One region of the Cellulosimicrobium sp. Marseille-Q8652 genome, then DNA from elsewhere that is predicted to be linked to it. Evidence: riboswitches for the same ligand, from Rfam matches in the RefSeq annotation. Region 1 holds a riboswitch; each other region holds the start of a gene.
The links. Region 1 has a riboswitch for S-adenosylmethionine ahead of ACWPWV_RS08115 (methylenetetrahydrofolate reductase). Riboswitches for the same ligand answer to the same signal wherever they lie in the genome.
Positions count from the first base shown of each region.

Region 1 (9,690 bases):
ACCGCACCGACCAGTCGAGGTACGCCGGCTGGTCGGCGCGCCGCAGCGGGAGGAGCTCGCGCAGCGCGGGCTCGTCGACCTGCACGATCCCGATGCCCGCCGCCTCGAGGTCCGCGATCTCGTCGCGCAGCGCGAGCCCGACCTGGTTCGCGGTGTCGCCGAGCGGCTGGTCGTCGCGCACGAACGACCACGCGAGGATCGTCACCGGCCCGGTGAGCATGCCCTTGACCGGCTTGTCGGTGAGCGACGCGGTGTACGCGGACCACTCGACCGTGATCGGTGCGGGACGCTGCACGTCGCCCCACAGCAGCGGCGGGCGCACGCAGCGCGACCCGTACGACTGCACCCAGCCGTTCGCGGTGACGGCGAACCCGTCGAGGTGCTCCGCGAAGTACTGGACCATGTCGTTGCGCTCGGGCTCGCCGTGCACGAGCACGTCGAGGCCCAGCTCCTCCTGCAGCGCGACGACGCGTGCGATCTCGTCGCGCATGGCCGCCGTGTAGTCGGCGTCCGAGAGCGCGCCCTTGGTCCACAGCGCGCGGGCGCGGCGGATCTCCGGGGTCTGCGGGAACGACCCGATGGTCGTGGTCGGCAGCGGCGGCAAGTTCAGGTGCTCCTGCTGGGCGGCCGCCCGTTCCGCGTACGGGCCGCGCGCGAAGTCCGCGTCGGACAGCGCGGCGGCGCGCTCGCGCACGGCGGGGACGACGACGCCCTCCGCGGCCGCGCGCGACGCGACGGCGGCGCTCGACGCGGCGAGCGCGTCGGCCACGGCCTCGCGGCCCTCCGTGAGGGCGCGGGCGAGCGTCGCGACCTCCCCGACCTTCTGGTCGGCGAACGCGAGCCACTCGCGCAGGCGGGGGTCGAGCGTCGTGCCCGGGGCCGTGCCCGGCTCGGCGAACGTCTCGTCCTCGACGTCGTGCGGCACGTGCAGCAGCGACGTCGACGTGCCGACGGCGACCGCTCCCAGGTCCGGTCCGGGCACGTACGCCTCGAGCAGGTCGAGCTTCGCGGCGAGGTCGGCGCGCCACACGTTGTGCCCGTCGATCACGCCGAGGACGAGGGTCTTTGTCCCGAGCCCCGAGGGCAGGCCGTCGGGAAGGTCGGCGGCGACGCCGTCGAGCGCGATCGCCTCGACGTCCGTTTCGGCCAGGACCGCAAGGAAGTCGAGAGACCGGCCGTCCGGACCCGGCGAGGTCTCGAGCCGCCCGTATGGCGCGGCGACGAGGATCGCGGGCCGCGTGTCGTCTGCCGAGGCCGGGTTCTCGCGGGACCCGGACGTCTGGTTGCCGTCCGACCCGGGGCTCCGCACGGGCTGGAGATCCGTGGCGAGCGCGCGGTACGCCCTCTCGACCGCCTCGGCGAGCTCCGCGGCGTCCGCCGAGTCCGTGACGAGGATCGGCTCGTCGAGCTGGACCCACGGCGCGCCCGCCGCGGCGAGCGCGCGCAGCAGGTCGGCGTAGGCGGCGACGACGTCGTCCAGGCGGTCGAGCGGCGAGTACCCGGCGGGGGCGTCGTCGGCGGCCTTCGACAGCGCGAGGAACGTCACCGGCCCGACGACGACCGGCCGGGTCACGACCCCGGCCTCCTTGGCCTCGACGAACTGGCGCACGACGTGGTCGTCGACGAACCGGATCGGGGTGTCCGGACCGATCTCGGGCACGAGGTAGTGGTAGTTCGTGTCGAACCACTTGGTCATCTCGAGGGGTGCCCGCGAGTCCTGGCCGCCGGTGCCGCGAGCGACCGCGAAGTACCCCGCGAGGTCGAGCCGGCCCTCGGCGTCGGTGAGCCCGGCGAACCGGGACGGCACGGCGCCGAGCATCGCGACGACGTCGAGCACCTGGTCGTAGGAGGAGAACGAGCCGGGGACGGACGCGTCGTCGGCGCCGAGGCCGAGGTCGACGAGCCGCCGCACGGTCGCGATCCGCAGGTCGCGCGCGGTGGCCTCGAGCTCGTCGGCGGTCGTGCGGCCGGCCCAGAAGGCCTCGACGGCCTTCTTGAGCTCACGCCGGCGCCCGATGCGCGGGTAGCCGAGGACGGTCCCGGCCGGAAAATGGGTAGGGGAGGGTACGGAAGCGGTCATGATCGAAACCTCTTGCTGGTCCTGAGGACCGGTCAGACGGGTGTGCCGCGTGAGGCGACGCCCGTCGTGGGCAGGGAGGTGCCGGTGACCCACGGCCCGCTGGCCAGGTCCGGACCGCCGGGGAGGTCGACGACAGCCGAGTCGTCGGTCCCGGGCGTCCCGCCGCCGAGGTGAACACCCTCGAGCAGGTCAAGAGCGGCGCGGTACTTGTTGAACGTGTACACGTGCAGGCCCGGCGCACCGGCGTCGAGGACGCGCTGCGCGAGGTCGGACGAGTACGCGATCCCGTAGGCGTGCTGCGCCTCGGGGTCGGGCAGGGCGTCGAGCGCGTCCAGCAGGCGCTGGGGTGCAGGGACGCCCGTGAGCTCCTCGACGCGACGGAGCCTGCGCGGCTCCGTCGTGGGCAGCAGCCCGGCGAGGACGGGGATCGTCACTCCGGCCGCACGGGCCTCGGCGACGAAGTCGGTGTACGACGACGCGTCGTAGAACAGCTGCGTGATCGCGAAGCTGGCGCCCGCCTGCTGCTTCTCGAGCAGGCGCTGCACCTCCTGGGTGCGCGTCGTGCCGGCGTCGCGGTTGCCGTCGACGAACGTCGCGACGGCGATCGTCAGGGGGCGGGCCGCGCCGCGCAGCGCGAGCGAGGGGTTCGCGGCGCAGCGCGACGCCTCGACCTCGCGCAGGAGCGCGACGAGCTCGAGGCTCGACCCCACGCCGTCCGGGGCCGGCCGCCAGTCCGGCTGGTCCTTCGGGGGGTCGCCCCGCAGCGCGAGGAAGCTCCGCACCCCGGCGTCGAGGAAGTCGGTGATGACGTCCTCGACGTGCTCGCGGGACGCCCCGACGCACGTGAGGTGCGCGATCGCGTGCACGGGCGTCCCGTGCAGGAGCCGGCCGATGACGTCGAGCGACGTCTTGCGGTCGGTGCCCGCCGCGCCGTACGTCACGGAGAGGAAGTCCGGCTGCGTCGCGACGAGCCGGCGCGCGGTCTCCCAGAACTTCGGCGCCGCGTCCGGGCGCCGCGGCGGCATGAGCTCGAACGAGACCGTGGGCCTCGCCGTCTCGGCGTGCGCGCGCCGGACGGCGTCGGCGACGCTCACGCCGCGACCTCGCGCGGGGGCTGCGCGGCGGGGCGCGCCGACGTGCGGACGGGAGCGCTCGCCGTCGGGCACGGAAGGCCCGGACGGTGCGCGAAGGATGCCTCGTTGACCATAGTCACTCCATCGACCCTGGCGTTAGCACCTTTGTCCTCGGGAGGCTTCCGTCGGCGGGTTGCTGCGGTGTCGTCGAGCCAGGACTCTCGACCGCTCTGGATGGTTCACCCGATCCTAAGCGGTATCCGCCATGCGGTCGAGGGCGCTCGTCAGGTGAGACGGGTGTGTCACGGGCGGCCGGGAGGCCGACGCGCGCGGCGGTCGGCGCGCGGCTCATCGGCGGGGGATCTCGGGCACGTGCAGCCGGCGCAGGATCCGGTCGGCCCGCAGCGGCGGCCCGCGGCGGTCCAGCCGCGACACGACGACGACCGTCGCCGTCGCGAGCGGGACGGTCCACGCGGCCGGCTGCCCGAGGAGCGCTCGCACCCATCCCGGCACGGCGTCGTCCCCGCCCGACGGCGCCACCCCGTAACCGGTGCCGATCGCGGACGAGGCGAGCAGCGCCGTCGCGCAGAGCACCGCGCCGACGACCATCCCGGCCACCGCGCCGCGGGCCGTGAGCCCGCGCCACCACACGCCGAGCAGGATCACCGGGGACAGCGCGGACGCGGCGAACACGAACACCGTGCCGACGCTCGTCACGAGGCCCTGCGGGATGGTGACGAGCGCGACGGCCAGCGGCACGAGGGTGCACGCGACGGCCGACCACCGGAACGAGCGGACCGTGCCGCCGAACAGGTCCTGGCTGACCACGCCGGCGAGCGCCACGACGAGCCCCGACGACGTGCCGAGGAACGCCGCGAACGCCCCGGCGACGACCAGCGCCGCGAGCAGCTCCCCGCCCGCTCCCGCGACGAGGCGCGTCGGGAGCGTGAGCACGACGGTGTCGGCGAGACCGGGCTCGGCGAGGTCCGGTGCGACGACGCGGGCGACGAGGCCCATCGTGCTCGACACCATGTAGAAGAGGCTGATCATGACGATGACGACGACGGTCGTGCGCCGCGCCGACCCGCCGTCGGGGCTCGTGTAGAAGCGCACGAGGACGTGGGGGAGGCCGATCGTGCCGAGCAGCAGGGCGAGCAGGAGCGACGTCGTGGCGTAGACGTCGGTCGCGGCGGGACCCTGCGCGTGGGGGAACACCACGGCCGGGTCGTGCGCGGTGGCGTCGGCGAGCGGGCCGCCGTCGGCCCCGAGCGCGAGGAGCAGGAACACGACCGGCACGGCGAGGGCGGTGAGCTTGACCCAGTACTGGAACGCCTGGACGTAGGTGATGGACCGCATGCCGCCCGCCGCGACGACGACGCACACGACCGCGGCGACGCCGACCGAGCCGACCCAGGGCGGGACGGGCGCGACGGCCGCGATGACGAGCGCCGCGCCGTGCAGCTGCGGGACCACGTAGAGCCACCCGATGACGAGCACGAGGACGCTCGTCACGCGGCGCGCGGTGACGGAGTCGAGACGCGCCTGGACGAAGTCGGGGATCGTGTAGGCGCCGCTGCGGCGCAGCGGCCCGGCGACGAACAGCAGCACGAGCAGGTAGCCCGCGGCGTACCCGACGGGGAACCAGAACGCCTCGGAGCCTGCGAGCAGCGCCAGCCCGGACAACCCGAGGAACGTCCCGGCCGAGAGGTACTCGCCGCTGATCGCCGACGCGTTCCACACCGGCCGGACCGTGCGCGACGCGACGAAGAAGTCGCTCGTCGTGCGGGAGATCCGCAGGCCGTAGACGCCGATGAGCACCGTCGCGAGCAGGAGCATCCCGACGGCCACGAGGGGCAGCGCGGTGCTCACTCGTCCTCCGCGGGCTGGTCCGCGGCCGCGCCGGGCTCCGCGAGCGCACGGAACCGCCGCTCGTTGCGGGCCGCCGCGACGGCGAACACGACGGCGAAGGCCACGATCACGGGGTAGAAGCCGTACGCGTGGACCAGCCAGGGCAGGGGAACCCCCGCGACGACGACGTCGTCGAGCGCGCTCGTCGTCGTGACGAGCAGGGCCAGCAGGAGGACCGCGACGAGGAACGTCCCCGCGCACGCGAGCCCGAGCCGGAGCTGGGCGCGCGCGAGGCTCCGGGCGTAGACCGTCGCGTCGTCTCCGGTGTCCACGGCCCGGGGCGGGCGCGCGGCGGTGCCCGACGGCGCGGCGTCGGGCCGGGGCCCAGGGTCGCCCGGGCCACCGGGGTGGCCGGGCGGGGCGGGGTCGGTCGAGCGCACGCGCACGCGTGGAGCGCGAACCCCGTGCTCGCCGCCGTCGGCGTCCTCGCCGGGGGTGCTCACGACGGCCGCCGGTGCGGCCGCAGCAGCGCGTCCCGGACTGCCGGGAGCATGCGGCGGCTCACGGGCACCTCGTGGCCGGCGACGACGAGCACGGGCCGTGGCCCTCCGAAGCGCGCGGCGGTGACCGCGCCGCGCTGCACGAGGTAGGAGCGGTGGACGCGCAGGAAGCCGGCCTCCGTCCAGCGCTCCTCGAGGTCGGTGATCGGCTCGCGCACGAGGTAGGAGTCCGTGTCCGTGACGAGCCGCGTGTAGTCGCCCTGCGCCTGGACCCAGCGCACGGCGCTGCGGCGCACGACCCGGGTGGTCTGGCCGACGGTCACGGCGAGGGTCTCGTCGCCGGGGGTCGCGTCACCGGCCGGGGGCCGCCGGCCGCCCTCCGCGGGCGCGCGGCGTCCCTCGTCGGGTGCGGGCGGCCGGTCCGACGACGGCGCGGCAGGTGGCGCGGGCCGCTCGGCCTCGACCCGCGCGACGACGCGCTCGACGGCGCGCGCGAGCCGCTCGCGCCGCACGGGCTTGAGGACGTAGTCGACGACCTCGAGGTCGAAGGCCTCGAGCGCGCGCGCCTCGTCCGCGGTGACGAGCACGACGGCGGGACGGTGCGCGAACCGCGACAGGGCCCGCGCGAGGTCCAGACCGCTGAGGCCGGGCATGTGGATGTCGAGGAACGCGGCGTCGAGCCGTTCCTCGGCGAGGACGCGCAGAGCCTCCGAGCCGGTGGCCGCCGTGCGCACGGACCGGACGTGCGGGTCGGCGCCGAGGAGTCGGGCGAGGTCGTCGAGCACCGGGCGCTCGTCGTCGGCGACGAGGACGTCGAGCGTCGGCCCGTCCGTCGTGCCGGGGGGTGCCGTCACGGGCGGGCCTCGGTCTCGTGCAGGGGCTGCGAGAGCGGGATGCGCATCCGCACCATGGTGCCGGAGCCGGGAGCGGTCTCGATCTCCAGCGCGTGGTCGTCGCCGTAGAGCTGGCGCACGCGGGTGTCGACGTTGCGCAGGCCGACGTGGCCCGCGCGGTCCCCGACGAGCACGGCGTGCAGCGTCGCGGGGTCCGTGCCGACGCCGTCGTCCTCGACCGTGATCTCCGTCCGGGTGCCCTCCGCGCGGGCGGTGATGACGATCGTCCCGCCCTCCTCGCGCGGCTCGAGCCCGTGCCGCACCGCGTTCTCGACGAGCGGCTGGACCGACAGGAACGGGATCGTGGTGGCCAGCACCTCGGGGGCGATCCGCAGCGTCACGGTGAGGCGCTCGCCGAAGCGTGCGCGCTCGAGCTCGACGTACGAGTGGATGCTGCGGAGCTCGTCGGCGAGCGTCGTGAAGTCGCCGCGGTCCCGGAACGAGTACCGCGTGAAGTCGGCGAAGTCGAGCACGAGGTCGCGGGCCCGCTCGGGGTCCGTGCTGATGAACGCGGCGATCGCGCCGAGCGCGTTGTAGACGAAGTGCGGGCTGATCTGCGCGCGCAGCGCCCGCAGCTCGGCCTCGGCGAGCGCCGTGCGCGACGCCTCCAGCTCGCCGAGCTCGAGCTGGGCGGCGCACCACTGCGCGACCTCCTCCGTGGCGCGCACGAGCGGCGGGCGCACGCGGCCGGCGAACGCGACGACGGCACCGACGACCTCGTCGCCCGCGACCACCGGCGCGCCGACGGCCTCGCGCACGGCGTACGACCCCACGTCGACCGTGCCCGACGACGCCGCGGGCGTCGCGGGCCCGTCCCGCTCCGTGGAGACCTGGCGCCGACCGGTCGCGACGACGCGCTCGGCGACGCGCCGCGCGTCGGGCACGAGGTGCGACGGTCCGTCGAGCGCCAGGACGCCGTCGCGCGTGACGATCGCCAGGGCGTCGCAGCCGAGGAGGCTCCGCAGGGAGCGCGCGGCGCGGCGGACGTCGTCGCCGTCGAGCCCGTCGCGCAGGTGGGTCGCGGCGCGCGACGCGAGGTGGAGCGTGCGGAACGTGGCCTGCTCGGAGTCGCTGCCGAGCTCGCGCGTGCCGCGGGCGAACCGGAGCGCGAGGACGAGGCCCGCGGTGAGCAGGACGCCCACGACGAGGCCGACGGCGACGCCGGCGAGCACGGGCCCGGTCATGCAGCGATCGTAACGAGGCGCGGCCGCGGACCGGTGTTCGCCGAGCACGACCTGAGGGCCGTCATCGGCGTGATGACGACCCTCAGGTCGTGGTCGACGGAGCGTGGCGTCGTGCTCGGCCGCGAGGGCGTCAGCAGCAGCGCGACCCCGGGTTGGCGTCCTGGTCCGCCATGCGCGCGCGCCAGAACTCGCGCTCGCTGACGACGTCGCACCCCGGGTGCGCGGCCCGGTGGTGCGCGACGTAGGTGGGGTACGCGTCGTCGCCCATGAGCTGTCGCACGTACCAGCGGACGGCGCGCGCGGCGTCGCGCAGGCGCCGGCCCGCGGTGCGGAGCCCCGCCACGACGGTCGCTCGGACCGTCGTGGCGGAGCCCTGCGTGTCCTGTCGCACCGTCACCGGTGCCCCGTCGCGACAGGACGCCTGTCGGACGGCAGCGCCGCCCAGTCCTTCTCGAGGGCCTTCTCGGGCGCCGACGCGACGATCCCCGAGGGCGCGTAGCGTCGCGACGCGACCGGGGGCTCCTCGTGGTTCTCGCCACCGCCGGCGCGCAGCGCCTTCACGGTCGTGACGACCGAGGCGATCATGACGACGATCGCGAGGACCACGAACACGATCGACAGGGTGCCCTGGACGAACGTGTTGCGGACGACGGCCTCCATCGCCTCCACGGACCCTGCCGTGCCGAACGACGTCTCGCCCGCGTCGAGCGCGTCCTGGAACGCGTCGTGCTGCGCCCAGTACCCGACCGCCGGGACGGGGGAGAAGATCTTCTCGAACGACGCCGTGATCGTCACGACCGCCGTGAACGCGAGCGGCAGCGCGATGATCCACAGCCAGCGGAAGTAGCTGCGGCCGCGCTTGGTGACGATCGCCAGCACGACGGCGAGCGCGATCGCCGCGAGGAGCTGGTTCGCGATGCCGAACAGCGGGAAGAACGTGTTGATGCCGCCGAGCGGGTCGGTCACGCCCAGGTACAGGATCGACCCCCACCCGGCGACCATGATCGCCGTGCACAGCCAGACGCCCGGCCGCCACGTCACGTCCCGGAACTTCGGGGCCACGTTGCCGATCGTGTCCTGGAGCATGAAGCGCGCGACGCGCGTGCCGGCGTCGACCGCGGTGAGGATGAACAGCGCCTCGAACATGATCGCGAAGTGGTACCAGAAGCCCATCATCGCGGTGCCGCCCACGAGCTGCTGCATGATCGTCGCGAGGCCGAGCGCGAGCGTCGGGGCGCCGCCGGTGCGCGACACGATCGACGGCTCGCCGACGGCCTCGGCGGTCGAGGTCAGCATGTCGGGCGTGAGGTTCACGCCCATGAGCCCCAGGCCGTTGACGAACGCGACCGCGCCCTCGACCGTGCCGCCGGTCGCCGCGGCCGACGAGTTCATCGCGAAGTAGATGCCGCGGTCGATGGAGATCGCCGCGACCAGGGCCATGATGGCGACGAACGACTCCATGAGCATGCCGCCGTAGCCGATGAAGCGCGTCTGGCGCTCCTTCTCGACGAGCTTCGGGGTCGTGCCGGACGCGATGAGCGCGTGGAAGCCGGACAGCGCGCCGCACGCGATCGTGACGAAGAGGAACGGGAACAGCGACCCGGAGACCACGGGGCCCGTCTCGCCGCTGGCGAACTCGCTGATCGCAGGGACCGTGATCTCGGGCCGCACGACGATCACCGCGACGGCGAGGACCACGATGACGCCGATCTTCATGAACGTCGACAGGTAGTCGCGCGGCGCGAGGAGGAGCCACACGGGCAGCACGGCCGCGACGAACCCGTAGACGATGACGCCGATCGCGATCGTCGTGCGGTCGAGGTGGAACAGCTCGGCGCCCCACGCGGTGTCCGCGACCCAGCCGCCGCCGATGATCGCGGCCATGAGCAGCACGAACCCGATGACCGAGACCTCCGTGATGCGGCCCGGACGCAGGTAGCGCAGGTAGACGCCCATGAACAGCGCGATGGGGATGGTCATCGAGACGCTGAAGACGCCCCAGGGGCTCTCGCCGAGCGCGTTGACGACCACGAGCGCGAGGATCGCGACGATGATGATCATGATGAGCAGCGACGCGACGATCGCGGCGGTGCCGCCCACGCGACCGAGCTC
Region 1 is NZ_CBCOPS010000001.1:1,843,835-1,853,524, forward strand. Features, by position in the region: gene metE (5-methyltetrahydropteroyltriglutamate--homocysteine S-methyltransferase) at 1-2,080, opposite strand, end outside; gene ACWPWV_RS08115 (methylenetetrahydrofolate reductase) at 2,113-3,174, opposite strand; SAM riboswitch class I at 3,292-3,394, opposite strand; gene ACWPWV_RS08120 (sodium/solute symporter) at 3,502-5,022, opposite strand; gene ACWPWV_RS08125 (heavy metal transporter) at 5,019-5,504, opposite strand; gene ACWPWV_RS08130 (LytR/AlgR family response regulator transcription factor) at 5,501-6,355, opposite strand; gene ACWPWV_RS08135 (histidine kinase) at 6,352-7,578, opposite strand; gene ACWPWV_RS08140 (YbdD/YjiX family protein) at 7,709-7,975, opposite strand; gene ACWPWV_RS08145 (carbon starvation CstA family protein) at 7,972-9,690, opposite strand, start outside.

Region 2 (9,690 bases), 920 kb from region 1:
GGCTCGTCCGCGACGAGGAGTCGCGGCCCGGCCGCGACGGCGATCGCGATGAGCACGCGCTGGCGCATGCCGCCCGACAGCTGGGACGGGTACTGGCGCGCACGGGCCTCCGGGTCGTCGATCCCGGCCTGCCGCAGGAGCTCCACCGCGCGCCGGCGGGCTTCCTGGCGCCGTGCGAGGCCGTGGATGACGAGGACCTCGGCGACCTGGTCGCCCACGCGGGTCACGGGGTTGAGCGAGACCGTCGGGTCCTGCGGGACGAGCCCGAGCTCGCGGCCGCGCACCTCCTGCCACTCCTTCTCCGTGAGCGCGCCGAGGTCGCGCCCACCGAGCCGGATCGACCCCGCGGTGACGCTGCCGCCGCGCGGGAGCAGGTGCAGCGCCGCGTGCGCGGTCGTGCTCTTGCCCGAGCCGGACTCGCCGACGAGAGCGACGACCTCGCCGCGACCGACGGTGAGGTCGACGCCGCGCACCGCGCGGTACGTGCCGCCGTCGCGCATGCGGTACGCGACCTCGAGCCCGGCGATCTCCAGCAGCGGTCCGGGGGGCGCGGCGTCCTCGGTGGTGCCGGTGGTGGTGGTCATGACTCGTCTCCCGTCCTCTCCAGGGCCCGCGCTATCCGGTTCGCCGACAGCACGACGGCGACGATCACCAGGCCGGGCAGCGTCGTCAGCCACCACGCCGTGGCGAGGTAGTCACGGCCGCCCGACACGAGCGACCCCCACTCCGGCGCCGGTGGCGGCGTGCCGTAGCCGAGGAAGCTCAGCGCGGAGATCGCGAGCACCGCCGTCCCGAGCTCGAGCGCGACGAGGGCGACGACCGGGCCCGTCGAGTTGGGCAGCACGTGCCGCCACAGCACGCCGTACCAGCGCACGCCCGCACCACGCGCCGCCTCGACGTACACCGACGTCGACGTGCGCAGGACCTCGGCGCGCATGACGCGCGCGAACGTGGCGACGCTCGCGATGCCGACGGCGATCGCGACCTTGATCGTGCCGAACCCGAGCGCCGTGATGATCGCGAGCGAGAGCAGGATGCTGGGGATCGCGAGCAGGACGTCGACGAGGCGGCCGACCACGTCGTCCACCCAGCCGCGCACGAAGCCGGCGAGCAGACCGAGCGCCGACCCCACGACGAGCCCCACCGCGACCGCGACGACCGTCGCGAGCAGCGACACGGACGCACCGTGCACGACGCGCGCGTGCACGTCGCGCCCGAGGTGGTCGGTCCCGAAGAGGTGGGTCGTCGACGGCGGCTGCAGGCGGTCGGCCGGGACGCCCACGAGCGGGTCGTACGCCGTGAAGAGCTGGGGCACCACGGCCCAGGCCGTGACGAGGAGCACGACGACGCCGGCCAGGACGAGCCCCGGACGCCGCACGAGGTAGCGCGCGACGCGGCGTGCGCGGCCCGGCACCGGCGCGCCGCGCACCAGCCCGCGCCGGATGACGGACCGCGCGTCGGCACGGTCCGCGATCTCGATCTCGATCTCCTCCGGACTCCGAGCGGCGGGAGCGCCGGGCGCCACGGGCCGCCCGGTCACCTCGGGCGCGTCCGGCACCTCGGGCGCCTGGACGTCCGGCACCGCCGGGTGCGCGACGCGTGCCGCCGCGGTCGTGTCCGGTGCGGGGTCGCGCAGCACGACCCGCACCCCTGGCCTGCTGCTCATGCCGCCACCACCTTCTGTCGAGCGTCGATCCGCGGATCGAGCAGGGGGTACACGAGGTCGACGAGGAGCGTCACGACCACGAAGACGAGCGCCGAGAACACGACGACCGCCTGCACCACCGGGATGTCCTGGGAGTCCACCGCGGTCACCGTGAGCCGCCCGAGGCCGGTCCGCGAGAACACGGTCTCGGTCACGACGGTGCCGCCCAGGAGGCTGCCCACGAGCACGCCCAGCACCGTGAGCGCCGGGATCGCGGCATTCCGCAGCGCGTGCGCGAAGTGCACGCGCGCGCGGCTCGCGCCCTTGGCCCGCGCCGTCTCGACGTAGGGCTCGGTGAGCGTGCCGCGCAGGCTGCGCGCGAGGATCTGCGCGATCGAGGCGCTCGCGGGGATCGCGAGCGTGACGGTGGGCAGCACGAGGCCGATCGGTCCGTCGTCGCCGATCGCGGGGAACAGGGGCAGCTGGAACGAGAACCACTGCAGGAGCAGCAGGCCCACCCAGAAGGTCGGGAGCGCGACGCCCAGCGGGGGCAGCGAGGAGAGCGCGTGCCGCAGCCACCGCGCCCGGGGGAAGGTGCTGGCGACGGCGAGGCCGCCACCGAGGACGACCGCCAGCACGAGCGCCGACGCCGTGAGCGTGAGCGTCGCCGGGAGCGCCTCGAGCACGAGCCGGCTCGCCGGCGCCCCCGACGTGTACGACGCCCCGAAGTCGAGGCGCAGGGCGTGCCACAGCGCGTCGAGGTACTGCACGACCACGGGGCGGTCGAGCCCGTACTGCGCGCGGAGGTCGTCGAGGAGGGCGGGGTCGACCTGGTCCGCCTCCCCGCCGCCGCTCGCCATGAGCGCCGCAGGGTCGCTCGGCAGCAGGTACAGGACGAAGAACGAGATCGTGAACGCCGCCCAGAGGACGAACAGGCCTTGACCGGCGCGGCGCAGGACGTACCGGCCCATGGGTCGGCCTCCTTCCGTGGTGGTCCGGTCCGCCTGCCCGACGACGCTGCGTCGGGCAGGCGGACCCGGTCGGGTCAGTCCTGGACGACCCAGGCGTCGTAGAAGTCGAGGCGCGAGGACGCCTCGAACGTCAGGCCGTGGACCCTGTCGGACGCCGCGATGGTCGTCGAGAGCTCGTAGACCGGGATCGCGTGCCCGTGCTGGACGAGCAGGCGCGACGCCTCGGTGACGAGCTCCTGTCGTTCCGTCGCGTCGGTCGACGCGGCGGAGCGGTCGAGCAGGTCGTCGACCTCCGCGGCGTCGCGCTGGTTGATGTTGCGCGCGTTCGCCGAGAAGATCGTGCGCAGCACGTCCGGGTCGGAGCGCGTGAGGTTGTAGTAGTCGAAGTCGAAGTCGCCGCTCTCCTTGATGGCCTGCGACTCGGCGACGGTGACGTGCTGGAGCCGGAGGTCGACGCCGATCTGCGCGAGCTGCTGCTGCACGAGCTCGAGCGGCTCGGGAACCTGCCAGAAGGTCACCGTCGTCGAGAGCTTCTGACCGTCCTTCTCGCGCACGCCGTCGGCGCCCTCGACCCAGCCCGCGTCGTCGAGGATCTTCCTCGCACCCTCGGGGTCGTACGCGAGCTCCTCGGCGATGCTCTCGTAGAGCGGCGTCGAGTGGGAGAGCACGCCCGTCGCCGGCTCGTCCTGCTCGCTGAGGACCGTGTCCGCGATCTGCTCGCGGTCGATGCCCTTCGAGATCGCCGTCCGCACGGCCTCGTCGCCCGCGAGCGCGCTCGACTCGTTGGGGAACAGGTTGAAGACGACGCCCGGGTTCGCGCGGTACGACAGCCAGAAGCCGTTGCCGTCGAACTGCGGCAGGTCGACGGTCGAGATCGCCGCGGTCGCGTCGATCTGCCCGGACTGCAAGCTGCCGCTGCGCACGCTCGCCTCGGGGACGACCTTGAACGTCACGGTGTCCAGGTACGCCTCGCCCGTGTGGTCGTTCGCCGCGGAGCCCCACGCGTAGCCCGCGACCTTCTCGAGCACGATCTCCTGGTCCTGCGTGTACGACTGCACGGCGAACGGCCCGGAGCCCACGAACTCGCCGGCGCAGCGGTCCTCGACGCTCAGGTCCGCCGACGACGGCGCGAGCAGGCCGAGCGAGAACGTCGACGTGGCCTGGAGGAACTGCGCGCTCGGCTCGGCGAAGTCGACCGTGACGGTGCTCTCGTCGACGACCGTCGTCCCCTCGTAGCCGACGAGGTACTGCGAGCCGAGCGACGCCGCCGCGCCGAGCGCCACGATCGCGTCGAAGTTGGTCTTCACGGACGCCGCGTCGATCGGTGTGCCGTCGGCGTAGGTCGCGTCGTCGCGCAGGTGGAACGTGTAGCTCGACGCGTTCTCGTCGACCTCCCAGCTCTCCGCGAGCCACGGCAGGATCTCACCGGTCTCCGGGTCCTGGGCCGTGAGCGAGGCGACGGTCTGGCGAGCGGCGGCGATGGCGTCGTTGTTGCCGACCTGCTGCGGGTCGATGCAGTGGGAGTCGACGGTGATCGCGAAGGTCAGGTCGCCGCCCGCGACGGGCTCGGCCGGGGCCGACGCGGCGTCCGCGGTGTCGCCCGTCCCCGTGCCGGCGCCCCCGCAGCCGGCGAGCAGGAGTCCGGCCGCCGCGGCGGCCGCGGTGGCAGCCGTGGTGGCGGTCAGGGGCCGACGGCGGTGGGGTGCGCTGTTCATGGTCGTGCTGTCTCCTCGGGGTGCCGGTGGCCGGCGGTCTGTCGGCACCGGTGGACGTCGCTCCCCGCCCTGGGACGGAGGCGCGGCGGGTCCACGCGGGGGCCGTGCTTACCCCGCAGCGGGAGCTGCGCGGTCAGGTCGTTCCCGGAGCACCCCGTCACGTCGAAGGGTTGCTGGTCAGCGAGCCGGGCCTTCGTGCTGACGCTCGTCACCTGCGGCCTACGGAACCAATCTCGACCGTTCCGGTCAAGTATCGAGACGGACGTCCCGCATGCCGGACGGATGTTTCGCGCGGGACGCTCCCGACGGGGCTCTGGGCGACGGGTCCGTCGTCAGACGGCCGTGAAGCCTGCCGCGCGACGGGCGTCGGCGGGACCCCAGAGATCCGTCGTGACCTCGGCGCGGACCACGGGGACCACCTCCTCGGCGAACCGGCGCAGGACGTCCTCCTGCTGGGTCGCCGGGACGAGGTGGTTGACCGACACGGACTGCAGGTCGTGCCCGTACGACGCGTGGTAGTCGAGGATCTTCTCCGCGACCCGCTCGGGCGAGCCCACGAGCGCCGGCCCGCGCTCCACGGCGTCCTCGACCGTGCGGAAGCTCGGGGCCTTCCCGACGGCGTCGGGCCCGTACCCGCGCCGCGCCGCGGCGGCGACCTGCCCCTCGTAGACGGGCCGGTACTGCTCGACGGCCTCCTCGGTCGTGTCGGCGAGGAAGAGCCCGCCCGAGCCCGACCCGACGAACCCGTACGCCGGGTCGTGCCCGTGCTCCGCGTACCGCTCGCGGTACCGGTCGATGAGCACCTGGTAGTTCTCGCGCGGCTGGAGCGCGTTGGCGCTGACGATCGGGTCGCCGTACCGCGCCGCGAGGTCGACGGCGAACTGCGACGTCGCGGAGCCGTGCCAGACCCGGAACGGCCCCGCGAACGGGCGCGGGAGCGTCGTCGCGTTCTCCAGGGCGTGCCGGTGCCGGCCCGTCCACGACACGTCCTCCTCCGTCAGCAGGAGGCGCAGCAGCTCGTAGTTCTCCTCGAGGTACTCGTACTGCTTCCCGATGTCGAGCCCGAGCAGCGGGTATTGGAGCACCTCGTTGCCCTTGCCGATGACGATCTCGAGCCGCCCTCGCGAGAGCTGGTCGACCGTCGCGAGGTCCTCCGCGACGCGGATCGGGTCGAGCAGGGACAGCACCGTGACACCCGTCGACAGGAGGATGCGCGACGTGCGGCTCGCGATCGCGCCGAGGAGCACCGTCGGTGCCGACGACAGCACCTGGCCCGCGTGCCGCTCCCCCACGGCGAACGAGTCGAAGCCGAGGTTCTCGGCCAGCACGGCCGTGTCGACGACCCGGTTCAGCCGGTCGGCGGGCGCCACCGCCTCCCCGGTCACGGGGTGGGGCGGGTTGAACACGATGTCGAGCACCTGGAAGCGCACGGGAGACGGCTCCTCGCTGAAGGGTCGCCGCGCAGGCAGGGCTCGGGGTCCCCGGCCCCTGCCTGCGCGGTTCGGTGTGGGTGGTCGGGGGGTCAGGCGGCGTCGGCGCGCTGCGCCTCGGCGTCGCGCTTCGCGACCTCCTCGCGCACGAGCGGGATGACGTACCGCCCGAAGTCGACCGCGTCGTCGAGCAGGTCGTAGCCGCGAGCCGAGATCACCCGCACGCCGAGGTCGTAGTACGCGAGGAGCGCCTCGGCGACCTGCTCGGGCGTGCCGACGAGCGCGTTGGAGTTGCCCGCGCCGCCCGTCGCCTTCGCGGTGGCCGTCCACAGGGCCGTGTCGTACCGCTCGCCCTGAGCGGCGATCTCGAGCAGACGCTGCGACCCGGCGTTCTCGGGCCTGTCGATCGGGTGCCGGCGGCTCAGCTGCCCGCCGGCGGCGGCCTTGCGCGCCTCGATGCGGTCGAGCACGCGGCGCGCCTTCTCCCACGCGAGCTCCTCCGTGGGGGCGACGATCGGCCGGAACGCGGCGTGGATGCGCGGGGGCGTCGCACGGCCGGCAGCCTGCGCCTCGGCGTGCACGCGCGCGATCTGCTCGGCCGTGCGGTCGAGCGGCTCGCCCCACACCGCGTAGATGTCCGCCTCGGCGGCGCCGACGCGGAACGCCGCGTCCGACGACCCGCCGAACGAGATCGTCGGCGTGCGTCCCTCGAACGGCTTGGTGTCGAGCACGAAGTCGTCGACGTCGTAGAACGGGCCGTGGTGGTCGAACGGCTCGGCGCTCGACCACGCCTGCTTGACGACCTGGATGTACTCGTGGGTGCGCGCGTACCGCTCGTCCTTCGTGAGCGTGTCGCCCTCGCGCGCCTGCTCGTGGTCGTTGCCGCCCGTGATGAAGTGCACGGAGAGGCGCCCGCCGGAGAGCTGGTCGAGGGTCGCGAACGTCTTGGCCGCGTACGTCGGGTAGGAGACGTTGGGCCGGTGCGCGAGCAGCAGCTCGATCGTCTGCAGGCGCGACGCCGTGTAGGCGGCGAGCGCCGCGGGCTCCGGGCCCGAGGACCCGTAGGCGAACAGGACGCGCGTCCACCCGTTGTCCTCGTGCGCGCGGACGATGCGCTCGAGGTACGCCGGGTCGAACGCGGCGGTGGTGCGCTCGGTGGTCTCCGAGGCGTCGTTGGTCGTGGCGATGCCGAGGAACTCGACGGGCACGGGGGTCTCCTTCGGTCGGGGTGGGTGGTCGTCGGACGGCGCGCGCCGCCCGGGAGGCGGACGTGTCCGCGGGTCGTGGCGGTCCGCTCAGGCCGGTCCGGCGGGCTGCTCCGCCGCGACCGGCGCGGTCGACGGGAGCCCGGCGACGCGCCACGCGGGGAAGCCCCCGGCGACGTGCGACACGTTCGTGTACCCGCGCGCGGCGAGCGCCTCGGCGACGGGGCCGGAGCCGTTCTCGGACCCGCACACGACGACGACGGGCGTGTCGAGGGACACGGCCGGGGCCGACGCCGGACCGAAGAGCGCGTCGAGGTCGGCGCGGTCGGCGAGCGTCGCGCCGGGGATGTCGCCGTGCGACGCGCGCCCGGCGGCCGAGCGGACGTCGACCAGCAGGGCGCCGGCGGCGACCTTCGCGCCGGCGTCGGTGGCGGACTGCAGGGGTGGGACGGTGGTCATGCTTCCTCCTCGAAGGACGGGTGGGGAGTCGGGACGATCTCGGGGTCAGCGGGCGGCGGCGAGCTCCTGGACGCGCGCCGGCGCGAACCAGTGCTCCGCGAGCAGCTCGAAGGACCGGCGGGCGTCGGCCGGGTCGTGGGTCGCGGTCGTCACGAGCAGCTCGTCGGCGCCGGTCGCCCGACGCAGCGTCTCGAGCCGGGAGACGACCGTCTCCGGGTCGCCGACGACGCGCGTGTCGACGCGGTCCGCGACGGTCGCGCGCTCGGCCTCCGGACGGTCCTCCCACGCGGGCGCGACACCCGGGCGGGGATAGGGGATCGCACCGGCGGCGCCGCGGCGGATCGACAGGACCCAGTCGGCGAACGGCGTCGCGAGCGCGCGGGCCCGCTCGATCGTGTCCGCGACGAGCACGTCGGCGGAGACGACGACGTACGGCGCGTCGAGCACCCCCGGCCGGAACGCCGCACGGTAGGCCGCGACCGTCTCGAGGGTGTTCGACGGGCTCACGTGGTAGTTCGCCGCGATCGGCAGGCCGAGCGCCCCGGCGACGCGCGCGCTCTCGCCCGGGCTCGACGCGAGGACCCACAGGTTCCAGTCCGCGCCCTCGACCGGCGGGCTGACGTACGGGTGGCCGTCCGCGTCGCGGTAGGAGCCCGCGCGCAGGCCCAGGACGAGCTCGAGCTCGTCCTGGAAGCTCGCGGGCGTGCGCGCGGCCCCGACGACGCGCTTCTGCGCGAGGAGCCGCTCGCGCAGCACCGAGTCGGTGTGGTCGACCGGCGGCGCGCCCGGGACGTAGAGGCCGTCGACGACGCGCGCCCCGGCGACCGGTCCGGCCACCGGCGCGGGCGGCGCGGCCGGCCCGCTCGCCGCGCGGCCCGTCGGCGGCGTGAACGCGCGGCCGAGCCCGAGGTCGACGCGGCCGGGGTGCAGGGCGGCGATCGTGCCGAACTGCTCGGCCGCGACGAGCGGGCTCGTCGTGCTGAGCAGCACCGCGCCGCTGCCCACCCGGATCCGCTCGGTGCGCGCCGCGACGGCGGCCGCGAGCACCGCCGGAGCCGCCGAGCCGACACCCGGCGACAGGTGGTGCTCCGCGTACCAGACCCGGTGGTAGCCGAACGCGTCGAGGTCGCGCGCCAGCTCGACGGCGCGGCGCACGGCGTCCTGCCCGGTCGACCCCTCCGGGACGATCGCGAGGTCGAGCACGGACAGGGGCACGCGCCCGGCGGTGGCGGTGGTCTCGGTCATCGGTGGTTCCTCTGTGTCGGTGCCGCCTCGCGGGCGGTCGTGCGGTCGTGCGGTCGTGCGGCCCGTGGGTCGCGGGTGCTGCTCAGCGGGACGGGAACCCGAGCGCGGCGAGCGCGCTGCGCAGGTGCGCGCGGCCGCGCAGCGCCCCGGGCACCCGCAGGCGGTCGACGACCCGGTGCCGCCACCCGCCGTCGAGCCCTTCGGCGCGGTAGAACGGCTCGATGCGTTCCTCGTAGGCGGTGACGTGCTCGTGCTGGGCCGCGAGGTCGTACCGCTCGGCGTGGAGCACGGCGCCCTGCGGCAGCCGGGGCTTGACGCGCTCGCCACCGGCCGGGTCGGGGTGCCCGACGACGAGCCCGACGACGGCGACGACCCCCTCGGGGAGCCCGAGCTCCGCCGCGACCTGCGCCGGGTAGTTGCGCAGCGCGCCGATGTAGACGGTGCCGAGCCCGAGGGACTCGGCCGCGACGACGGCGTTCTGGGCGGCGAGGGCCGCGTCGACGAACGCCACGACGGTCGTCTCGAGGTAGTCGGTCGCGTCGAGCCGCACCCCGGCGCGGTCCGCGAGGGCGCGGGCGCGGGCGACGTCGGCGAGCCAGACGAGGAGGAGGGGCGCGGTCCGGACGTGCTCCTGGTCTCCCGCGAGGTCCGCGAGCCGCGCGCGGCGCTCGGGGTCGGTGACTGCGACGACGCTCCAGAGCTGGAGGTTCGACGACGTCGGGGCGGACTGCGCCGCGGCGACGAGGGTCGGCACGACGTCGGCGTCGAGCGGGTCCGTGAGGTAGCGGCGGACGGTCCGGTGCGCGAGCTGTGTCCCGAGCACGGCCGCCGCGCCGTCGGGCAGGTCGGCGAGACCGGTGCGCGCGCCGGGCGCGGCGCCGTCCACCGCGTCGGGGTCGACGCCGTAGCGCGCGGCGAGCGTGGACGGCCCGGGGCCGCGGGACGGTCCGGGCGGCACGGCGGCCGCGCCGACGGGGGCTGCGGGCCCTGGGGTGGCGTCGGCGGAGACGGCGAGCGTCA
Region 2 is NZ_CBCOPS010000001.1:921,975-931,664, forward strand. Features, by position in the region: gene ACWPWV_RS04035 (dipeptide ABC transporter ATP-binding protein) at 1-584, opposite strand, end outside; gene ACWPWV_RS04040 (ABC transporter permease) at 581-1,666, opposite strand; gene ACWPWV_RS04045 (ABC transporter permease) at 1,663-2,616, opposite strand; gene ACWPWV_RS04050 (ABC transporter substrate-binding protein) at 2,691-4,331, opposite strand; SAM riboswitch class IV at 4,431-4,544, opposite strand; gene ACWPWV_RS04055 (LLM class flavin-dependent oxidoreductase) at 4,664-5,761, opposite strand; gene ACWPWV_RS04060 (LLM class flavin-dependent oxidoreductase) at 5,854-6,969, opposite strand; gene ACWPWV_RS04065 (rhodanese-like domain-containing protein) at 7,057-7,425, opposite strand; gene ACWPWV_RS04070 (LLM class flavin-dependent oxidoreductase) at 7,471-8,670, opposite strand; gene ACWPWV_RS04075 (nitroreductase family protein) at 8,753-9,690, opposite strand, start outside; gene ACWPWV_RS04080 (FAD-dependent oxidoreductase) at 9,688-9,690, opposite strand, start outside.
Region 2: linked by a shared signal. The riboswitch ahead of ACWPWV_RS04050 (ABC transporter substrate-binding protein) and the one ahead of ACWPWV_RS08115 (methylenetetrahydrofolate reductase) in region 1 are both predicted to bind S-adenosylmethionine.

Region 3 (9,690 bases), 910 kb from region 1:
GAAGAGCTCCTCGGCGACCCGCACCTGGTACTCGAGCGCCTCCTCCTCCGTGGGCGTGCCCGGGAGGTCGGCGACCACGAGGAGCGGTCCGTTCGTGCCCTCGCCGAACTTCTCGGCGACGGTCGAGTAGGCCCGGTACTGCGTGGAGTCGTGGGCCTCGGACGAGCCGTCGGGCAGGTTGGTGCGCAGGTCGAGCGCCGGGAGCGCGATCACGGCGACGGCGGCGATGCTGAGCACCACCGTCGCGAGGGCGCGCGGCGTCGACATGGGCCGCACGGGCTTCGTCGGTGCGGCGGGCGCGGCCTCGCCGGTCGCCGTGCTCGCCCCGGCGAGCCGCGCCCGCTCGCGCTTGCTGAGGATGCGCGTACCGATCATGGACAGCAGCGCGGGCGTGAGGGTCACCGCGATGAGGACCGCGATCGCGACGCACAGCGCGCCGACCGTGCCCATGAGCCCGAGGAACGGGATGCCCGTGACGTTGAGCGCGAGCAGCGCGATGAGGACCGTGGCCCCCGCGAACACGACTGCGTTGCCGGAGGTGCCGTTGGCGAGGGCGATCGACTCGAGCACCTCGTCGCCCTGCTTGAGCTGGCGCCGGTGCCTGTTGATGATGAACAGCGAGTAGTCGATCCCGACGGCGAGACCGAGCATGAGGCCGAGCACGGGGGTCACGGACGACATCTCGACGACGCCGGACAGCGACATCGCGGTGAGCGCGCCGATGCCGACGCCGATCAGGGCCGTGACGAGCGGCAGCCCGGCGCCCACGAGCGTGCCGAGCATGATCACGAGCACGACCGCCGCGACGACGAGACCGATCGCCTCGCCCACGCCGAAGACCTCCGGGACGCCGGCGGCGATGTCGGACGAGAAGTCGGTCTGCACGCCGTCGACCGGGTCGTCGGCGAAGACGGCCACGAGGTCGTCCTTGGTCGACTGCTCGATGCTCATCTGGGCCTCGGTGAAGGAGACGCTCGCGACCGCGGCGCTGCCGTCCTCGGAGACCATGCGGATGTCCGACGCCATCTCGAGCAGCGGGGCCGAGAGCTCGAGCTCGGCGGCCTGCTCCTCGAGCTGCGTGCTCTGCTCCTCGAGCGCGGCCTGCTGCTCCTCGATCGTCGCGGCCTGCGCGTCGAGCTCGGCACGCCCGGCGTCGAGCTCGGCCTGCTGGGCGTCCAGCTGGGGCGCCGCCTGGTCGGCGATGCCCGCGGCCTCGGCCTGTGCGCGGGCCTCGTCGAGCTGCGCCTGCCCGGCGTCGAGCTGCGCGCGCGCGGCGTCGAGCTGCTCCTGGCCGTCGGCGAGCTGGGTGCGCCCGGCCTCGATCTGCTCCCGCCCGTCGGCGATCTGCGTGCGGCCGTCCTCGACCTGCGCGGCCTGGTCGGCGAGCTCGGACTGCGTCGCGAACGGGTCGATCACGGTCTCGACGCCGTCGACCTCGCCCGCCGTCGCGATGCGGTCGCCGATCTCCGCCTCCTGCTCGGCGGTGAACGCCGAGCCGTCCTCGGTCTGGAAGACGATCGTGCCGCTGCCTCCCGAGGCCTCGGGGAGCTCGGACTGCAGGCGCTCCGTGACCTCGGAGGTCGGGGTGCCGGGGATCGAGAAGCTGCTCGCGAGCGTGCCCCCGAACGCGGCGAACGCCGCCCCCGCGAGGACGAGCACCGCGAGCCAGGCCGCGAGGACGGTCCGCGCCCGGCGCGCGCACGCGCGTCCGAGCCGGTAGAGGATTTCAGCCATGAGGGTCCTTCGTGAGGGAGCGGTCAGGACGGTGCGGAGGCGTTCGCCGAGGTCGGTCGTGAGGTCGTGAGGTCGTGAGGTCGTGCGGGTGCGTCAGGCGGAGCGGCCCGACGGCGCGGCGTGCCCGTGCCGGGCGCGTTCGACGAGGTGGTCCAGCAGCCCGGTCCAGACCTCGCGGGACGCGGCGTCGTCCGTGGCGCCCGTGGCCTGCCACCAGTGGCGGTGGATGACCATGATGCCGCTCATGAAGGACGCGACGAGGAGCTGCACGTCGAGCAGGTCGGCCTCGGGATGCCGTCGCGAGAGGCCCTCGACGAGCCTCTCGCTGAGGTCGGTGAACGTGCGCGCGACCATCGTCGTGACGCGCGGCGACGGCTCGGCGCAGCCCTCGCTGCCGAGCACGCGCGTCAGGTAGGCCATCGGTGCGACGAGGTCGGTCGCCCGCAGGACCGCGGCGAGCTCGTCGAAGAGCGAGCCGTCGCGGTCGTCGTCCCGGGGTGCCGTGGCGCTGGCGCCGAAGTCGTCGGCGACCGTGCCGAGCACGCGCGCGCCGACCTCGGCCACGACGTCGTCCACCGAGGAGAAGTGGTTGAAGACCGTCCGGCGGGCGACGTCGGCCCGCGCGGCGAGCTCGTCGACCGTGAACCGGGAGCCGTCCCGTTCCTCGAGGAGCGCGGCGGCGGCGTCGACGATGGCGCCCCGGTGGCGTCGTCGCAGCGCGGCGCGGCGGTCGTGCGTGGGAGGGTCGGCGAGCACCTCCCTACACTAGATGCATCGTTGCACTCGGTGCAAAATACGGCCGTGCAGCGCTAAAGTCGACAACAATGGTCCAGTATGTGGGAAGTCGGGCGTCCCGCGTTGACTCCCCTCGGGGCCCCTCGTAAGTTCCCGCTCACCGAGGCCACGACGGTCCCGGTGACGACATGGTCAAGAGCTCCGACGTCAAGCCCCGGCTCGTCGGACGGCAACCCTCCGCGCGGTGGGGTGCCCCGGGTGAGGACCAGGTCGCGCGACCCCGCCCGCCGGCGCGGTCCGCGACAACGACGCGGCGCCCGGCGACGGGCACGAAGGAGAAGGACGATGGACCTCGCACCGTCGAGCGGCGCGGCGCACCGCGCCTCGACCCGTCGACCCGTCGCCGGCCACCTCGGCGAGCGGTCACGAGGAACCCTCCTGCTCCGCTGTTGTCGCTAACCGGCTGACGGCGTCGCCACGCCGACGACGCCACCGACGGGACCGGCCCGTCCCCGGTCCGTCCCGGACCTCTCCCCGCCCCCGTGACGACTCACGGCGCGCTGACCCCTGCCCTCTCCCGGAACGCCGCGCACCCCCGCGCGCCTCGAGAACGGATGACCCATGCCCGGCACGACCTCCCGTCCCCGTCCCGTCCACCTCGGCGTCGACCTCACCGACGCGGGCGCCCACCCTGCCGCGTGGCGCACGACCGGCTCCCAGGCGCAGCGGCCCTTCGACGCCAAGCGCCTCGTCGAGCTCGTCGCCACCGCCGAGCGCGGGCTGCTCGACCTCGTCACGCTCGACGACGCGTTCTCCCTCCAGCCCGGCCGCGGTGGCGTCCGTGGGCGCCTCGACGCCGCGCTCGTCGCGTCGCGCCTCGCCCCGCGCAGCGCGGGCATCGGCCTCGTCCCGACCGTCACGACGACGCACACCGAGCCGTTCCACGTCTCCAAGGCCCTCGCGACGATCGACCACGTGAGCAACGGCCGGGCCGGGTGGCAGGTGGGCTGGTCGACGACGCCCGCCGAGGCCGCCGCGTTCGGGCGCAAGGACCCGCAGGACGAGCCGGACGCCGTCGCCGAGGCGGACGAGGTCGTCGAGGCCGTCACGCGGCTCTGGGACTCCTGGGAGGACGACGCCGAGATCCGGGACGTCTCGACGGGACGCTTCGTCGACCGGGAGAAGCTCCATCATGTCGACCACGAGGGCATCCGCTTCGCCGTCAAGGGCCCGTCGATCACGCCGCGCCCGCCGCAGGGCCAGCCGCCCGTCGTCGTGCGCGTGACCTCGCCCGCGTCCGCGGACCTCGCGGCCCGCCGGGCCGACGTCGCCCGGGTGCGGGCGACCACCCGCGACGAGGCCGTCGCGGTGCGCGAGCAGCTGCGCAGCGCCGCGTCCGACGCCGGCCGCCACCCCGACGACCTGCGCGTCCTCGTCGACGCCTACGTGGTCATCGGCGCCGACCGCGCCAGCGCGCAGGCGCGCCTCGACCTGCTCGAGGACCTCGAGGGCGTGAGCTGGGACACCGACTCCCTCACCCACGTCGGCACCGCGCGCGACCTCGCCGCGACGGTCGAGGGCTGGTCCGTCGCGGGCGCCGCCGACGGCTTCCTCCTGCGTCCGTCGTCGCTCAGCACCGACCTCGACGCGGTCGTGGACCGCGTCGTGCCGCTCCTGCAGGGCGCCGGCCTGTTCCGCACCGAGTACCCCGGCACGACGCTCCGGGACACGCTCGGGCTCGCGCGTCCCGCGAACCGCTACGCGGCCATCGCCTGACAGCGGCCCGGACGAGACAGGAGCACGGCATGAGCACCCGACCCCGCAAGCAGATCCACCTCGGCGCCCACTTCCCGGGCGTCAACAACACCACCGTCTGGAGCGACCCGCGGTCCGGCAGTCAGATCGACTTCGCGTCGTTCGAGCACCTCGCGCGCCGTGCCGAGGAGGCGAGGCTCGACTTCTTCTTCCTCGCCGAGGGTCTGCGCCTGCGCGAGCACAAGGGCCGGATCCACGACCTCGACGTGGTCGGGCGGCCCGACACCCTGCCCGTCCTCGCCGCGCTCGCCGCGGTGACGGACCGCCTCGGCCTCGCCGGGACGATCAACACGACCTTCAACGAGCCGTGGGAGCTCGCGCGCCAGTTCGCGACGCTCGACGTCCTGTCCGAGGGTCGAGCGGCGTGGAACCTCGTGACGAGCCCCGACGCGTTCACGGGTGCGAACTTCCGCCGCGGCGGCTACCTGCCGTACCCCGAGCGGTACGCGCGCGCCGCCGAGGTCGTCGAGGTGGCCCGCGCGCTGTGGGACTCGTGGGACGACGACGCCGTCCTCGCCGACCGCCTCTCGGGCGACTTCCTGCGCCCCGGTGCCGTGCGGCCGGTCGCGCACCACGGCTCGTACGCGGACGTCGTCGGCCTCTTCCCGACGCCGCGAGGTCCCCAGGGCCACCCCGTGCTGTTCCAGGCCGGCGACTCGGGCGACGGGCGCGAATTCGCCGCCGCGACCGCCGACGTCGTGTTCTCCGCGCACTCGACGTTCGACGCGGGCCGCGCGTTCTACGAGGACGTCAAGGGCCGCCTCGCCGCGCACGGGCGGGACCGGGACGAGCTGAAGATCCTGCCGGCGACGGTCGTCGTGGTCGGGGACACGCCGGCCGACGCCGAGGAGCGCGCGCGGGAGATCCGGCTCCAGCAGGTGTCGGGCCCGACGGCGATCGCGTTCCTCGAGCAGGTGTGGGGGCGCGACCTCGAGGCGTACGACCCGGAGGGGCCGTTGCCCGACGTCGAGCCCGACGTCGAGAACGTCTCCATCACGCGCGGGCGCGTGCGCCACGTCAAGGACCCGCGCACGGTCGCGGCCGCGTGGCGCGAGCAGGCCGCGGCGAACGGGTGGTCGATCCGCGAGCTCGTGATCCAGGTGACGTCGCGCGGCGGGTTCGTCGGGACGGCGCAGCAGGTCGCCGACGACATCGACCGCCACGTCCAGGAGGACGCGTCCGACGGCTTCATCCTCGTGCCGCACCTCACCCCGACGGGTCTCGACGACGTCCTCGACCGGGTCGTGCCGCTGCTCCAGGAGCGCGGCTCGTTCCGGACCGAGTACGAGGGCTCGACGCTGCGCGACCACCTCGCGCTCGTGCACCCGTCCCGACGGGCGGCGGGAGCGTCGCCCGCCGAGCACAGCACCGCCCGGACCGGTGTCACCGCGCCCGTCGGCTGACCGCCACCACCCCGCATCGCCGTCTCCCCCGGAGGACCTCATGACGACCACGCTCGACAGCACCACGACCGCCTCGACCGCCGTGGCGGAGCTCGCGGCCTGGCACGCACAGCGCGAGGAGGAGCTGAGCACGCCGCACGGGTGGCTCAGCCTCGTGGGCTACCACTGGCTCGCGAGCACGCCCGGGACGCTCCCCGGGGTGCCCGGCCTCTGGTGGGCCGACGGCGACGGCGCACACCACCTCCCCGACGACGCCGCCGTCGTCGCGCCGGACGGGAGCCCGGTGGGCACGGTCGTCGTCGACGAGGGAGGTTCGCGCGTCGCCGGGACGTACCTCCCGGCGGGCCGCGGGGCGACCGACGGGGGCGACGACCGTGGCGTCGGGACCGTCCGCGTCGCCGTCGAGGTCGTGCGGCGGACCGGGCGCTCCGCGATCCGTCTGCGCGACCCGCTCGCCCCGGCCCGGACCGGCTTCGCCGGCGTCCCGCGGTTCGCGCACGACCCCGCCTGGGTCGTCGACGCGCCGGTGCGCTGGTACGACGAGCCGAGGCCCGTCGTCGTCGGCGCTGCCCGCCCCGGTCTCGTGCACACCGTGCGCGCCGTCGGCGAGGCCGACGTCGAGCACGACGGCCGGACGGCGACGCTCGTCCTCACCGCCGGACCCGGCGGAGCGGTGACGCTCCTGTTCAGCGACGAGGCGGACGACGTCGCACCGTGGCGCGTGCTGAGCGTCGACGTGCCCGACGACGCGACGGCGTCCGCGCCCGCGACGCTGCGGCTCGACCTCAACCGCACGACGAACCTGCCGTACGCGTTCTCGGACTTCGGCACGTGCCCCGCGCCGGTCCCGGGCAACCACGTGCCGTTCGCCGTCACGGCGGGGGAGCGGGCCCCACGATGACGACCCTGACCGGCTCGACCGCGCGCCGCGAGGTGCGGTCGGTCGCGATGACCGACCCCCTCGTGCGGCCGCTCATCGACGAGCTCGCGCACGAGTACTGGACCCGCTACCAGCGCGTCCTCACGGCGGAACAGCTCCGCGAGGAGATGGAGCACTACCCCGCGCAGGACTTCGCGGCGCCGCACGGCGAGCTCGTCCTCGTCCTCGAGGACGGCGAGCCGGTCGCGGGCGGCGCGTTCCGGCGCCGGACGGAGCCTGAGCTGGGCGACGCCGCACGGCTCGCCCGGCCCGGCGCGCGCCGGGCCGACGGGACGCCCGCCGTGCGCACCGCCGAGCTCAAGCGCATCTGGACGCACTCCGCGCACCGTCGTCGCGGCCTCGCGCGCGTCGTGCTCCACGAGCTCGAGCGCCGCGCGCGCGAGCGCGGGTACCGGCGCGTCTACCTGACGACGGGACCCCGCCAGCCCGAGGCCGCCGGCCTCTACCTCGCCACGGGGTACGCGCCGCTGTTCGACACCACGGCCGAGCCGGAGGAGATCGGTCCGCTCGCGTTCGAGAAGTGGCTGGAGGTCTCGCCATGAGCACGGTCTCGCTCCCGCAGGACGAGTCGCGCCAGCTCGTGCCGCCGCCCGGCCGGCACCCGGACGAGCCGGTGCGCCCGGGGCTGCGTCTCGAGGAGCTGCGCATCGTCGGGGCACGCCACCCCGGGCGCTGGGTCGCGACGGCCGTCGTCGCCGTGCTGCTCGCGATGGTCGTCAGCTCGCTCGTCACGAACGACCGCTGGGAGTGGGGCGTCGTCGCGACGTACCTCACGTGGCCGTCGGTCCTCGAGGGCGCGTGGGCGACCATCCGGCTCACGCTCGTCGCGTCGGTCGTCGGGTTCGCGCTCGGGACGGTGCTCGCGCTCATGCGGCTCTCGCGCTCGCCGCTCCTGCAGTCGGTGTCGTGGACCTACACGTGGGTCTTCCGGTCGGTCCCGCTGCTGCTCCAGCTCCTGCTCTGGTACAACCTCGCCTACCTGTACCCCTACCTGAGCCTCGGCGTCCCGTTCGGCCCCGAGCTCGTCTACTTCGACACGCTCTCGGTGATCGACAAGTTCTGGGCCGCGATCCTGGGGCTCGGCCTCTCGCAGGCCGCGTACTCGGCCGAGATCGTCCGGGCCGGGATCCTCTCCGTCGACCAGGGCCAGCAGGAGGCGGCCGCGTCGCTCGGCATCCCCAAGCGGCGTCAGGTGACCCGCATCATCCTCCCGCAGGCGATGCGCTCGATCGTCCCGACGGCGGTCAACGAGGTCATCGGCCTGCTCAAGGGCACGTCGATCGTCTACGTGCTCGCCTACGGCGAGCTGTTCTACATCGTCAGCGTGATCTACGGGCGCAACGGCCGCGTCGTGCCGCTGCTCATCGTCGCGTCGATCTGGTACCTCGTGCTGACCACCCTCATCACGGTCGTGCAGTACTACGTCGAGCGGCACTACGCGAAGGGTGCGGTGCGCACCCTCCCGCCGACCCCGCTGCAGAAGGCGCGCTGGACGGTGCTCGTGGGGGCGTCCCGCCTCACGGGCCGGCCCGTTCCCCCCTCCGTCCCGCCCGGGTACGCGGCACGTGCGCGGGTGGGCGTCCTCACCCGCACGGCGCGCCGGCCCGCCGGATCCGGGGGGATCGCATGACCACGACCGTGAAGGACAGGACCGCGGGCCTCGTCGAGGTCCACGGGGTCCACAAGAGCTACGGCACGCTCGAGGTGCTGCGCGGCGTCGACCTCACCCTCGCACCCGGGTCGATCACGGTGATCCTCGGCCCGTCCGGCTCGGGGAAGTCGACCCTCCTGCGGGCGATCAACCACCTCGAGAAGGTCGACAAGGGGTTCATCTCGCTCGACGGCGACCTCATCGGCTACGTCCGCCGGGGCGACACCCTGCGCGAGCTCAAGGAGCGGGACATCCTCGCCCAGCGGACCCGGATCGGGTTCGTGTTCCAGGGCTTCAACCTCTTCCCGCACCTCACCGCGCTCGAGAACGTCGTCGAGGCCCCGGTCTCCGCGCAGCGCCGCCCCCGGGCCGAGGTCGAGGCGGAGGCGCGCGACCTCCTCGCGCGCGTCGGTCTCGCGGACAAGGCCCACGCGCGGCCGCGCCAGCTGTCGGGCGGCCAGCAGCAGCGGGTCGCGATCGCGCGGGCCCTCGCGCTCCGGCCCCAGGTCCTGCTCTTCGACGAGCCGACGTCCGCGCTCGACCCCGAGCTCGTCGGCGAGGTGCTCGACGTGATCAAGGACGTCGCGAGCACGGGCACGACGCTCGTGGTCGTCACCCACGAGATCGGCTTCGCGCGCGAGGTCGCCGACGCCGTCGTCTTCATGGACGCCGGTGCCGTCGTCGAGCAGGGCACGCCTGCCGAGGTCCTCGACCACCCGCGCCACGAACGCACGCGCGCGTTCCTCGAGAAGGTCCTCTGACCCGGCCGACCCGGACCGCCACCACGACCCGCACGACCACGACCCGCACGACCACGACCGTCAGACCTACGACCGGCCGACCGGCCGCCGTCGCACCGCACTCCCCGCGTCACCCGACGCGCCACCGAAAGGCAGGACAACCCGTGACCGCAACGACCACCCGCGCCCGCGCCGCCCGCGCGCTCGCCGCCCTCGCCGCCGTGCCCCTGCTCGCGCTCACGGCGTGCGCCGGCGTGAGCACCGAGGCGCCCGCCGCCGCCGACGAGGCGGGCGGGGGGTCGGGCAGCACCGAGGCGTCGGTCTCGGAAGCCCTCGACGTGAGCACGAGCCCCGAGCAGGACCGCATCCGGACGACCGAGTCCGCGGAGGCCGTCGCGCTGCTGCCGGACGCCTGGAAGGACAAGGACGAGATCGTCGTCGCGATCTCGGCGGGCGCCGCCCCGCCGCTCGGCTTCCTCGCGGACGACGACGAGACGCCGATCGGGAACGAGACGGACATCGCCCAGCTCGTCGCCGACGCCCTCGGCAAGGAGCTGCGCCTCGAGGTCAAGGCGTGGGCCGACTGGCCGCTCGCGCTGGGCTCGGGCGCCGTCGACGCCGTCATCTCCAACGTCACCGTGACCGAGGAGCGCAAGGAGACGATCGACTTCT
Region 3 is NZ_CBCOPS010000001.1:933,346-943,035, reverse strand. Features, by position in the region: gene ACWPWV_RS04125 (MMPL family transporter) at 1-1,734, opposite strand, end outside; gene ACWPWV_RS04120 (TetR/AcrR family transcriptional regulator) at 1,828-2,490, opposite strand; SAM riboswitch class IV at 2,660-2,750, shown strand; gene ACWPWV_RS04115 (LLM class flavin-dependent oxidoreductase) at 3,091-4,245, shown strand; gene ACWPWV_RS04110 (NtaA/DmoA family FMN-dependent monooxygenase) at 4,275-5,687, shown strand; gene ACWPWV_RS04105 (DUF1684 domain-containing protein) at 5,728-6,588, shown strand; gene ACWPWV_RS04100 (GNAT family N-acetyltransferase) at 6,585-7,169, shown strand; gene ACWPWV_RS04095 (amino acid ABC transporter permease) at 7,166-8,257, shown strand; gene ACWPWV_RS04090 (amino acid ABC transporter ATP-binding protein) at 8,254-9,039, shown strand; gene ACWPWV_RS04085 (ABC transporter substrate-binding protein) at 9,183-9,690, shown strand, end outside.
Region 3: linked by a shared signal. The riboswitch ahead of ACWPWV_RS04115 (LLM class flavin-dependent oxidoreductase) and the one ahead of ACWPWV_RS08115 (methylenetetrahydrofolate reductase) in region 1 are both predicted to bind S-adenosylmethionine.